DNA from 2 places in the Marinobacter sp. H13 genome. Region 2 is predicted to be linked to the other one. Evidence: riboswitches for the same ligand, from Rfam matches in the RefSeq annotation. Region 2 holds a riboswitch; the other holds the start of a gene.
The links. A riboswitch is a leader RNA that binds a small molecule or an ion and turns the genes downstream of it on or off. The one in region 2 is predicted to bind cobalamin.
Positions count from the first base shown of each region.

Region 1: linked by a shared signal. The riboswitch ahead of AC5JQH_RS11050 (TonB-dependent receptor plug domain-containing protein) and the one ahead of AC5JQH_RS09405 (ribonucleoside-diphosphate reductase subunit alpha) in region 2 are both predicted to bind cobalamin.

Region 1 is NZ_JCACRU010000001.1:2,394,418-2,398,836, forward strand. It holds gene AC5JQH_RS11040 (3'-5' exonuclease) at 1-258, opposite strand, end outside; gene AC5JQH_RS11045 (putative nucleotidyltransferase substrate binding domain-containing protein) at 251-2,125, opposite strand; cobalamin riboswitch at 2,248-2,470, shown strand; gene AC5JQH_RS11050 (TonB-dependent receptor plug domain-containing protein) at 2,606-4,419, shown strand, end outside.
Region 2 is NZ_JCACRU010000001.1:2,018,377-2,022,795, forward strand. It holds gene AC5JQH_RS09405 (ribonucleoside-diphosphate reductase subunit alpha) at 1-1,785, opposite strand, end outside; cobalamin riboswitch at 1,915-2,093, opposite strand; gene AC5JQH_RS09410 (DUF3047 domain-containing protein) at 2,246-2,977, shown strand; gene AC5JQH_RS09415 (substrate-binding periplasmic protein) at 2,991-3,827, opposite strand; gene nhaB (sodium/proton antiporter NhaB) at 3,919-4,419, opposite strand, start outside.

The DNA.
Region 1 (4,419 bases), 380 kb from region 2:
TTTGCCCAGCTGGATGCCGTCGAGCGTAAACGGCACCAGACCGATACTGACAATCGAATGTTGATTGGCGTCCAACCCGGTGGTCTCGAAATCGAGCGCGACAAAGGGCACCTCGGATAAGGGCGTCTCCGGCGACACACACCCACTCTCGTAATAGGCTTTAAGAATCGGGGACTTGCTCTGCTCCGCCAGGGCCTTGAATTGCTCGGGCCATGGCAGGCGTGTAACAGAATTCTCGGCCTGCTCCTCACTAGACATTACGGGCCACCCCGGCGTGATACCGGAATTTCAGGAACTTCTGGGCACCGCTGACTACCTGGAACGCATCCTTGAGATGGCTGCGCTCAAACGGTGAAAGGTCTTCGGGCCGTACGTTGTTGTCCGGCTGCCGGTCAGCCTCGATTGCCAGGGCCTGGTGTCGGATACGAACGATGGAGATAAACTCAAGCGCATCCCTCAGGTTGCCCAGATCGTCGTCCAGCAGGAGCTTGGTGTTGCCAATGGCTTTCAGTCGTTCGAACGAGTTCTGTGCACGGGAGCCGCAGGCCAGGGCATGAACCCGGATCAGATCCGACAGGGGCGCTGTTCCGCGACGTTTCAGGTTGAAGGTCTTCTGGTGCTTGCCATCCTCTTCCAGCACGAAAGTCCGGAAAAAGCCGATCGGCGGCGTGCGGTTCAGGGCGTTGCGCGCCAGCATTGCCAGGAACCGCTGGCTGTTGCTGGCTTTGTCCGCCACCAGTGTCTTGAGCTGTTCGGCAAAGTCGGTCTCGCCGTAGATGCCATCCAGATCAAAGAAAATATTGCTGTTTAACAGAGCCTCGGCTTTCGGATTATCAATCCAGTCGGTGAAGTAGTCCTTCCAGACGCGCAGTGGCTGCCGCCATTTCTGGTTGGTGGCCATGATGTCGCCGGTGCAGTAGGTATAGCCGCACTCCGCAAGGCCATCGCTGACAAATTTCGCCAGCGCCAGGAAGTATTCGTCGTGTTCTTCCGGCACAAAGCTGTCGTCCAGGATCATGGCGTTATCCTGGTCCGTGACCACCAGCTGCTCGTCCCGCGCCATGGAGCCGAGGGCCAAAAAGCAGTAGGGCACGGGTGGGGGGCCGAGTTTCTCCTCGCCCAGCGCCAGCAGACGTTGTGTAAAGCTGCGCCCGATGCCGGCCATGGCACTGCCAATCATGTGGGAGTTGGCATCTTCGTTCACCATGCGAACAAAGCTGTCCCGCACATCCAGGCTGATCTTCTTCAGCCCTTTTACATCCTGCTGATGGTAGATGTTGCTGACCAGGTATAGGCTGCTCTGACTCTCGTACTTTACGATGTCAGACAGCGCAATCACCCCGCGAACCTCATCCCGATCCATCACCGGAAGATGGTGCACATTGTTGTGCAGCATGGTGAGCATGGCCTCGTATATGAACATGTTCGAGCGGATGGTGATCAGATCCTCCGACATGATCTCGCTGATCGGAGTTTCCGAGGCCAGGGCTTCGCTAAGGGCCCGGGTGCGCAGGTCCCGGTCGGTAATGATGCCCTTGAGCAGGGGCTTTTCACCTTCCTCGTCCATCAGCAGCAGTGCGGAGACGCCGTTTTCGGTCATGATCCGCGCCGCTTCCTGCAGGCGAACGGTGTGGGGCGCTGATACCGGCTCCCGGGCAATCAACCGGGTAACCTTGGATGTCATCAGTTGGTTGGACTTTTCCCGACGGGAAACGGCAGAGCGCAGGCGACTGCGGTCTTCAATCTCGACGAAATCGGCGAAGTTGTCGTCATTTTCCCACAGGTACTGGAAGATTTCTCCCGGAATCTTGTAGACCAGTGTGTCTTCCAGGGCTTTTGCCGGAAATCGCACTTTCCGGTTCATCAGGAGGCCAAACTGGCCGAATATTTCGCCTTCGCTGATGCGGTTATACAGCTCGCCCGAACGCCGATAGATTTCTACCGCGCCACTGCGCACGTAATAAAGCCAGTTACTGGGCTCGCCGAATTCCAGGATCTGGCTGCCGGCCTTGAAGTAGACTACCTCAATACCGCCCACCACCCTGTCGAGCAGCTCCTCGGTCATCTCGTCAAACGGCGAGTATTGAGCCATGTGATTGCGGATGTCGACCAGCTCGGCCTGCATAAAACTCCCTGTTTTGGCGAAGAAAAAATGATTGTCAGTCATGGAATATAGCAGTGGCAGAGGCCTGCGACCATGTCGACCTTTGATGGATTTCATTGACCGCTTACCCCGGTGTTGCTAGCCTTGCCACACTTTTTTCAGGTGCCCGTCGCAAAGCGCGACGGGTGAAACGGGAAATCGGTGAGCCTGGTCACGCCAGTGCAAGTCCGATGCTGCCCCCGCAACGGTAAGCAGGACAACGGCAATCTGTGCGCCACTGTGTCGCCAAGACATGGGAAGGTGATTGCCCGGGAACCCAGAGTTCCGCCTGCCAGCCCGGAGACCGGCCTGGAAAAACACCCGATGTTGCGGTGGGCAACCTGGGTGGGTGATATGCCGGTTCCGCATTCCTGACACCAGTCTACCGCCTGCCCCCATTCCCTGTTCCGCAACAAAACCCAGATTCCCGTGCGGGTGCGCGCGGAGTGCGGAGCAAGTTTCATGTTCAGAATTCAAAGCCCTGTTTTACTGGCCGGCGTTGCCATGGCCGCCCTGCCTCTGGCCGTTTCGGCCCAGTCTGCCCCTGAATCCGATGCCCTGGATCCCATCGTGGTTACCGCGACACTGGGGCCGAAGACCGTTGGGGAGAGCCTGTCTTCGGTTACGGTCATCGAGAAGGAGGATATTGATCGGCAACAGCCCGCGGAATTCCGCGACCTGCTGCGCGCCCAGCCGGGGATCAACGTGGTGTCGGACGGCAGTTACGGCAAGACTACCAGCGTATTCCTGCGTGGCGCTGGCAGCTCAGGTACCGTGCTGCTTCTCGATGGTATCCGCCTGCGCTCGGCCTCTGCGGGTATCCCACCCTGGCAGTTTTTGCCTCCCGAATTGATGGAACGGGTTGAGCTGGTGCGAGGTGCGAAGAGTTCCCTCTACGGTGCCGATGCGGTGGGTGGTGTCATCCAGGCGTTCACCCTGGAACCGGAGGCCGGGCGCCAGGGTTGGGGCGAGCTGAAAGGCGGTTCCCATGAAACCCGTGAGGCAACGGCCGGGCTGGCTGGCCGGGAAGGCCGTTCGTCGTTCCTGGCCGGTGGCGTTTATTCGGATACCGATGGCACGAACCTGCGTGCTGGCGGCGAGGACAAAGGATTCCGGAACGCTGGTGGCCTGGCCAAACTGAGCCACAGTTTTGACCAGGGCGGCGGCGCAGGACTGACGGTTTTCCAGTCTGAAGGTAATACCGAGTTTGAAGGCGGTGATACCGATTTCCTGATTCGTGCCATGGGGCTGCATCTGGAAGCGGTTGCCAGTGACTACTGGCGTACACGTATCCAGTTCTCGGAAGCTCGCGACGAACAGGATACCTTCGGAGCCAATCCCAGCACGTTCGACACCCTGTCTCGCTCCGCGCGCTGGGAAAACACCCTGACGGCCGGTGTTCATGAGCTGGTTCTGGGTACGGAGGTCATGCTTGACGAAGTGGATGGCACCAGCAATTTCACAGAAGACAGCCGGACCAACAGCGCGGTTTTCGGTCAGGGCCGTTTGAACTTTGATGCCACCGATCTGATGCTCAGTCTGCGTCTGGATGACAACGAGGCCTATGGCAAAGAGGAGACTGGCGGTGTGGCCTTCGGTCACCAGCTGGACCGCGCCCATCGCTTTCGCCTCAGCTATGCGACATCGTTCCGGGCACCCACCTTTAATGACCTTTACCTGACGGTGCCGTTCTACACCGGTAATCCTGACCTCGATGCGGAAGAGGGGCAGATGGTCGAAGCCGGTTTCTCCGGGCGATATGACCGGTGGTACTGGGACATTGCGCTTTATCAGAACGACGTGAAAGACCTGATTACCTACGTGTCGGACCCGGTGACCTTTGAGGGCACCATGGAAAACGTCGAGACGGCCAGAATCCGTGGCGTTGAGGTTTCTTCCGGTATCGAGACGGCTGACTGGAATCTGGCGGCAGCAGTAACCTACGCGGATACCGAGAATCGCGATACCGGCGCCCGTTTACCACGCCGCGCGGAAAAAAACGTGCGTCTGGATATTGATCGCCTGTTCTCCCAGTGGTCGGTGGGCGCCAGCTTTATTGCCGAGAGTGACCGCTATAACGATGCGGCAAATACCAGTCTGCTGCCGGGCTATGGCACGGTAGACCTGAGAGCGGCCTGGAATTTCCAGCCTGGCTGGTCGGCCTCATTCAAGGTCGATAACATGCTGGATCGTCGGTATGCCACCAGCATCGGATATGACAGTGCGACCTTCGCGCCCTTTGATTATCTGGCCGCCGGACGAACCTTCATGGCCTC
Region 2 (4,419 bases):
GGCAATATGGGCCGCCAGGTTCACGGAACCGAGGTTGCATACGGCGATCTCGTCGGCACTGGTGTTCAGGGTGATTTCCGTGCACAGGTTAGAGCTGTGCACCACGCCCCGATGCTGCTGGGGAGAGCGCAGATTGCACGGGTCCTTGAACGTGATCCAGGGGTGGCCGGTTTCGAACAGCACGGTGAGCATCTTGCGCCAGAGCTGCTTGGCCGGGATTTTCTTGAACAGCTTGATTTTGCCCTGCTCTGCGAGGGCTTCGTAATGCTCGTAGCGTTCACGGAAGGCGTTGCCGTACAGGTCGTGCAGATCCGGCGCATCGCTGGGAGAGAACAGGGTCCAGTCACGGTCTTCGCGCATGCGCTCGATCAGCAGATCGGGCACCCAGTTGGCTGTATTCATGTCGTGGGTTCGGCGGCGTTCGTCGCCGGTATTCTTACGCAGTTCCAGGAATTCCTCGATGTCCAGATGCCAGCTTTCCAGGTAGGCACACACCGCGCCCTTGCGTTTGCCGCCCTGGTTCACCGCCACGGCGGTGTCGTTGACGACTTTCAGGAAGGGCACCACGCCCTGGCTCTGGCCGTTGGTTCCTTTGATGTGGGAGCCCAGCGCACGGACTGGCGTCCAGTCGTTACCCAGACCGCCCGCCCATTTCGACAGCATGGCGTTATCGCGGATGGCGCCGTAGATGTCTTCAAGATCGTCGCCCACCGTCGTCAGGTAACAGGACGACAGCTGAGAATGGCGGGTACCGCTGTTGAACAGCGTGGGTGTGGACGCCATGTAATCGAACGACGACAACAGGTTGTAGAACTCGATGGCCCGGGCATTCGGGTCGTCTTCGCGCAGGGCCAGGCCCATGGCAACGCGCATGAAAAATACCTGAGGCAATTCCAGGCGGGCCTTGTTCCAGTGCAGGAAGTAACGGTCGTACAGGGTTTGCAGACCGAGGAAGCCGAACTGCAGATCCCGTTCCGGCTGAAGGGCTGCACCCAGGCGCTCCAGATCAAAGGCGGCCAGCGCGTCATCCAGCAATTCGTACCGGATTCCCGCCTCGACAAAGGCGCTCAGTGCCTGTGGATAAATCTCAGCCAATGGCAGACTGATGGGCAGGCCCAGGGCGGCGGCATTCTCCAAACGCAGCTGTTCCAGCAGAAGACGGGCGGTGACCGCACTGTAATCCGGCTCCCGCTCAATCCGGCTGCGGGCCGTCATGATCAAGGCCGACAGCACGTCTTCCTCGGCAATGCCGTCGTACAGGTTGGTCAGGGCATCGTCCACCAGGGAATCACCGTCGATGCCCTCCAACCCTGTGGCGGCCTGTTCCACCTGCAGTTTCATCAGGCCCAGGTCCAGCGGAGCAATCTCGCCACTGGTCTTTTTCACCGTCAGATGGGGGTGCGCCTCAACCGGCGCATGGCGGGCGCGCTCGCGGGCATGCTCTTCCCGATACAGGACGTAGGCGCGGGCCACCTTCTGTTCTTCGGCCCGCATCAGGGCCAGTTCCACCTGATCCTGGATGTCTTCGATATGTACCTTGCCACCAGCCTTCAGGCGACGGCCAATCGCCTGGATAACCTGGTCGGTCACCCGGTGTACCGCGTCATTGATACGCGCGGAACCGGCGGCGGTGTCGCCCTCAACTGCGAGGAAGGCTTTGGTTACGGCGATGCTGATCTTCGAGGGGTCGAAGCCGACAAGCGTGCCGTTGCGCTTGATGACCTGAAGGGATTCGGTGTCCGTGTGCGAGGTTGGCCGGGGTTCGGCCAGGGCTGAGGCAGACATGCAGTGTTCTCCTGAATACGCGTTGAGTTCCTTTCACCATCGCGTACGCAGGGGCACACCTCGCCATGGGAATGGCTGGGCATAACCGGTCTGCTCACCCTGGGTCGCGAAGGTGCAGTTGGGAGCCGTAAGGCTCCTTCATCCCTGGCAGGTCTTCGGACTCAGGGGCGTGAATCGATAGATTCGGCCTCGTGTGGCGACTTCCCGGCTTTCGCCAGTGTCTTGATGCCACGCTTGTTCCCCAATACCGCTGCGCGTCAGTTCCGGAGTCTCACCGGATTCCCGATACCAGAATGGCTGAGATGATCACACGTTGACCGAGTTGGTTACGCGCTGATCACTACATCTGGTATTTGACCAAGGATAGAAACACTATATACAGGTCCACTTTTCAGGACAAGGCACTTTCCGGTAAAAGATCTGTCTGCAACGGAAACACCCTGACAAGAGGAGAGGCACTATGGAGAAGGTCGGATACAAAAGAATCTGGGGCCCGCTCCTCATTTCCATGCTGCTGTCTGCACCGGTCAGTTCGCAAGAGAGTACATTGACACCCTTCTCCCAGATGCAGTCCCTGAACGATGGCTGGGAACCCCTGGAATTTCCCAAGATCGATCAGCTCAGCCGCTATGAACTGACAACCGAAGACGGTCAGCAGGTCGTGCGGGCGACCACGGACGGCGGTGCGTCGGGACTGATCGCACGGGTCAGGCTGGAGCCAACCGATTCGCTGATTCTGCAATGGCGCTGGAAGGTCTCGAATGTCTTCGAAAACGGGGATGCCCGGGAAAAGTCCGGGGACGATTACCCGGCCAGAATCTATGTGGCGTTCGAGTTCCAGCCCGAGAAGGCGGGGTTTTTCGAGCGCGCCAAACGCAAGACAGTCGAGGTGTTATTCGGTGAGTCCCTGCCGGGCAATGCCCTCAACTACATCTGGGCCAATACTCTCCCGAAGGGCGAGATTGTGCCCAACCCGTACACCGAGAAAACCATGATGATTGCCGTGAATTCCGGATCAGAACAGGTCGGCGAATGGGTCACGGTGGAGCGGGATATCATGGCCGATTATCGGGAAGCGTTTGGCGAGGAACCGCCACCGGTCGTGGGCATTGCCATCATGTCGGATTCGGACAACACCGGTGAAAAGGCCACGGCCTGGTATGGGGACATCCTTCTGAACCCGGATTCCTGAGCCCTGAACACTACTAACGGTATTGCTCGGGAAATCCGGGGATCACAAAGCTTTCTCCAAGGTTTCGTATCGGCGGCACTTCACCCTTTTCAGCCAGACGGATGTAGGCATCATCGAACTCTTCCCGCAGGATCGCTGCCCGGGGATTGGCCAGCGAGAACAGCCAGGTCAGATTCCTCAAACGGATCGCCGATTCACGGATTTTCTCGTCTTTGGGCATGGTCAGGGTTTCCACAACCGGATCCCGATGGCCAAACAGGTAATGGCCTCGGCCAAGCTTGAGCATTTCCAGAGCAGCCCGATAGTTTGGAGCCTGGGTGACGTCAATCGAACCTTCCGCCTCCAGCCAGTACAAGAGCCCTCCATAGGTGTACCCGCCTATCGTGATGACGGTCTTGCCCTGCAGTTGATCAAAATGTGTAATTGGTTCGGTTCCCTCCAGATACCAGGCACTGAGCTGGGTCGCGAGGGGAGTGACCCAGGTCTCCAGAACTTCACCATTAAGGGCGGGAACGTTGGCCGAACCTGGCCAAACGTCAATTCTACCGTTGCGCAGATACAGGTATACCCGGCTGATGGGCAAGAAGAGAAATTCCGGCTCGTAACCCGCTTCCACAGCGATCTTCCGGGTAAGCTCTATAAAGCTGCCAGCGGCTTGGCCATCGCTGGCCTGATAGGTAATAGGGGGAAACTCCACATAGGCAATGCGCAGAGTCTTGTTCACGGATTCCGACGCGGCAAGGGAGGCGGACGTAAATAATAGACCTGCCAGCAATATCCACAGCCGGACAACAATCAAATGCATGACTTCAGTGAGTCGGGAAGAATGGACCGGGCAGTTTCTGGACATGGAATCCGTATTGTTGGGGTCTGTTAAGGCAAAGATTAACAGACCCGTGCAAATCTGCACTGACACTGCCCGCAAAAATCCCGACAGAATGTCAAATATGGTTGATAACCATGTACAGACCAACACCGCCCATTACCAGCATGTAGGGAAACGCCATCACCACCATCTTGCCGTAGGACAGCCGAACCAGCGGCGCTATGGCAGACGTCAGCAGGAACAGGAAAGCCGCCTGGCCATTGGGAGTCGCAACGCTGGGAAGGTTGGTACCTGTGTTGATGGCAACTGCCAACTTCTGGAAATGCTCGTAGCTGATGGCCCCTGCATCCAGAGCCTGTTTGACTTCGCTGATATAAACAGTCGCTACGAAGACGTTATCGCTGATCATTGAGAGCACGCCGTTGGCAATGAAGAACATGCCAGGCTGCCGGGCTTCCGGAAGCGACAGCACGTAATCAATAATCGGCTTGAACAGGTGCTGTTCGTGGATCACCGCAACCACCGCGAAAAACACCACCAGCAGCGAGGTAAACGGCAGGGATTCCTGGAAGGCCTTGCCAATTTGATGCTCGTCGGTAACGCCGGTAAAGGAGGT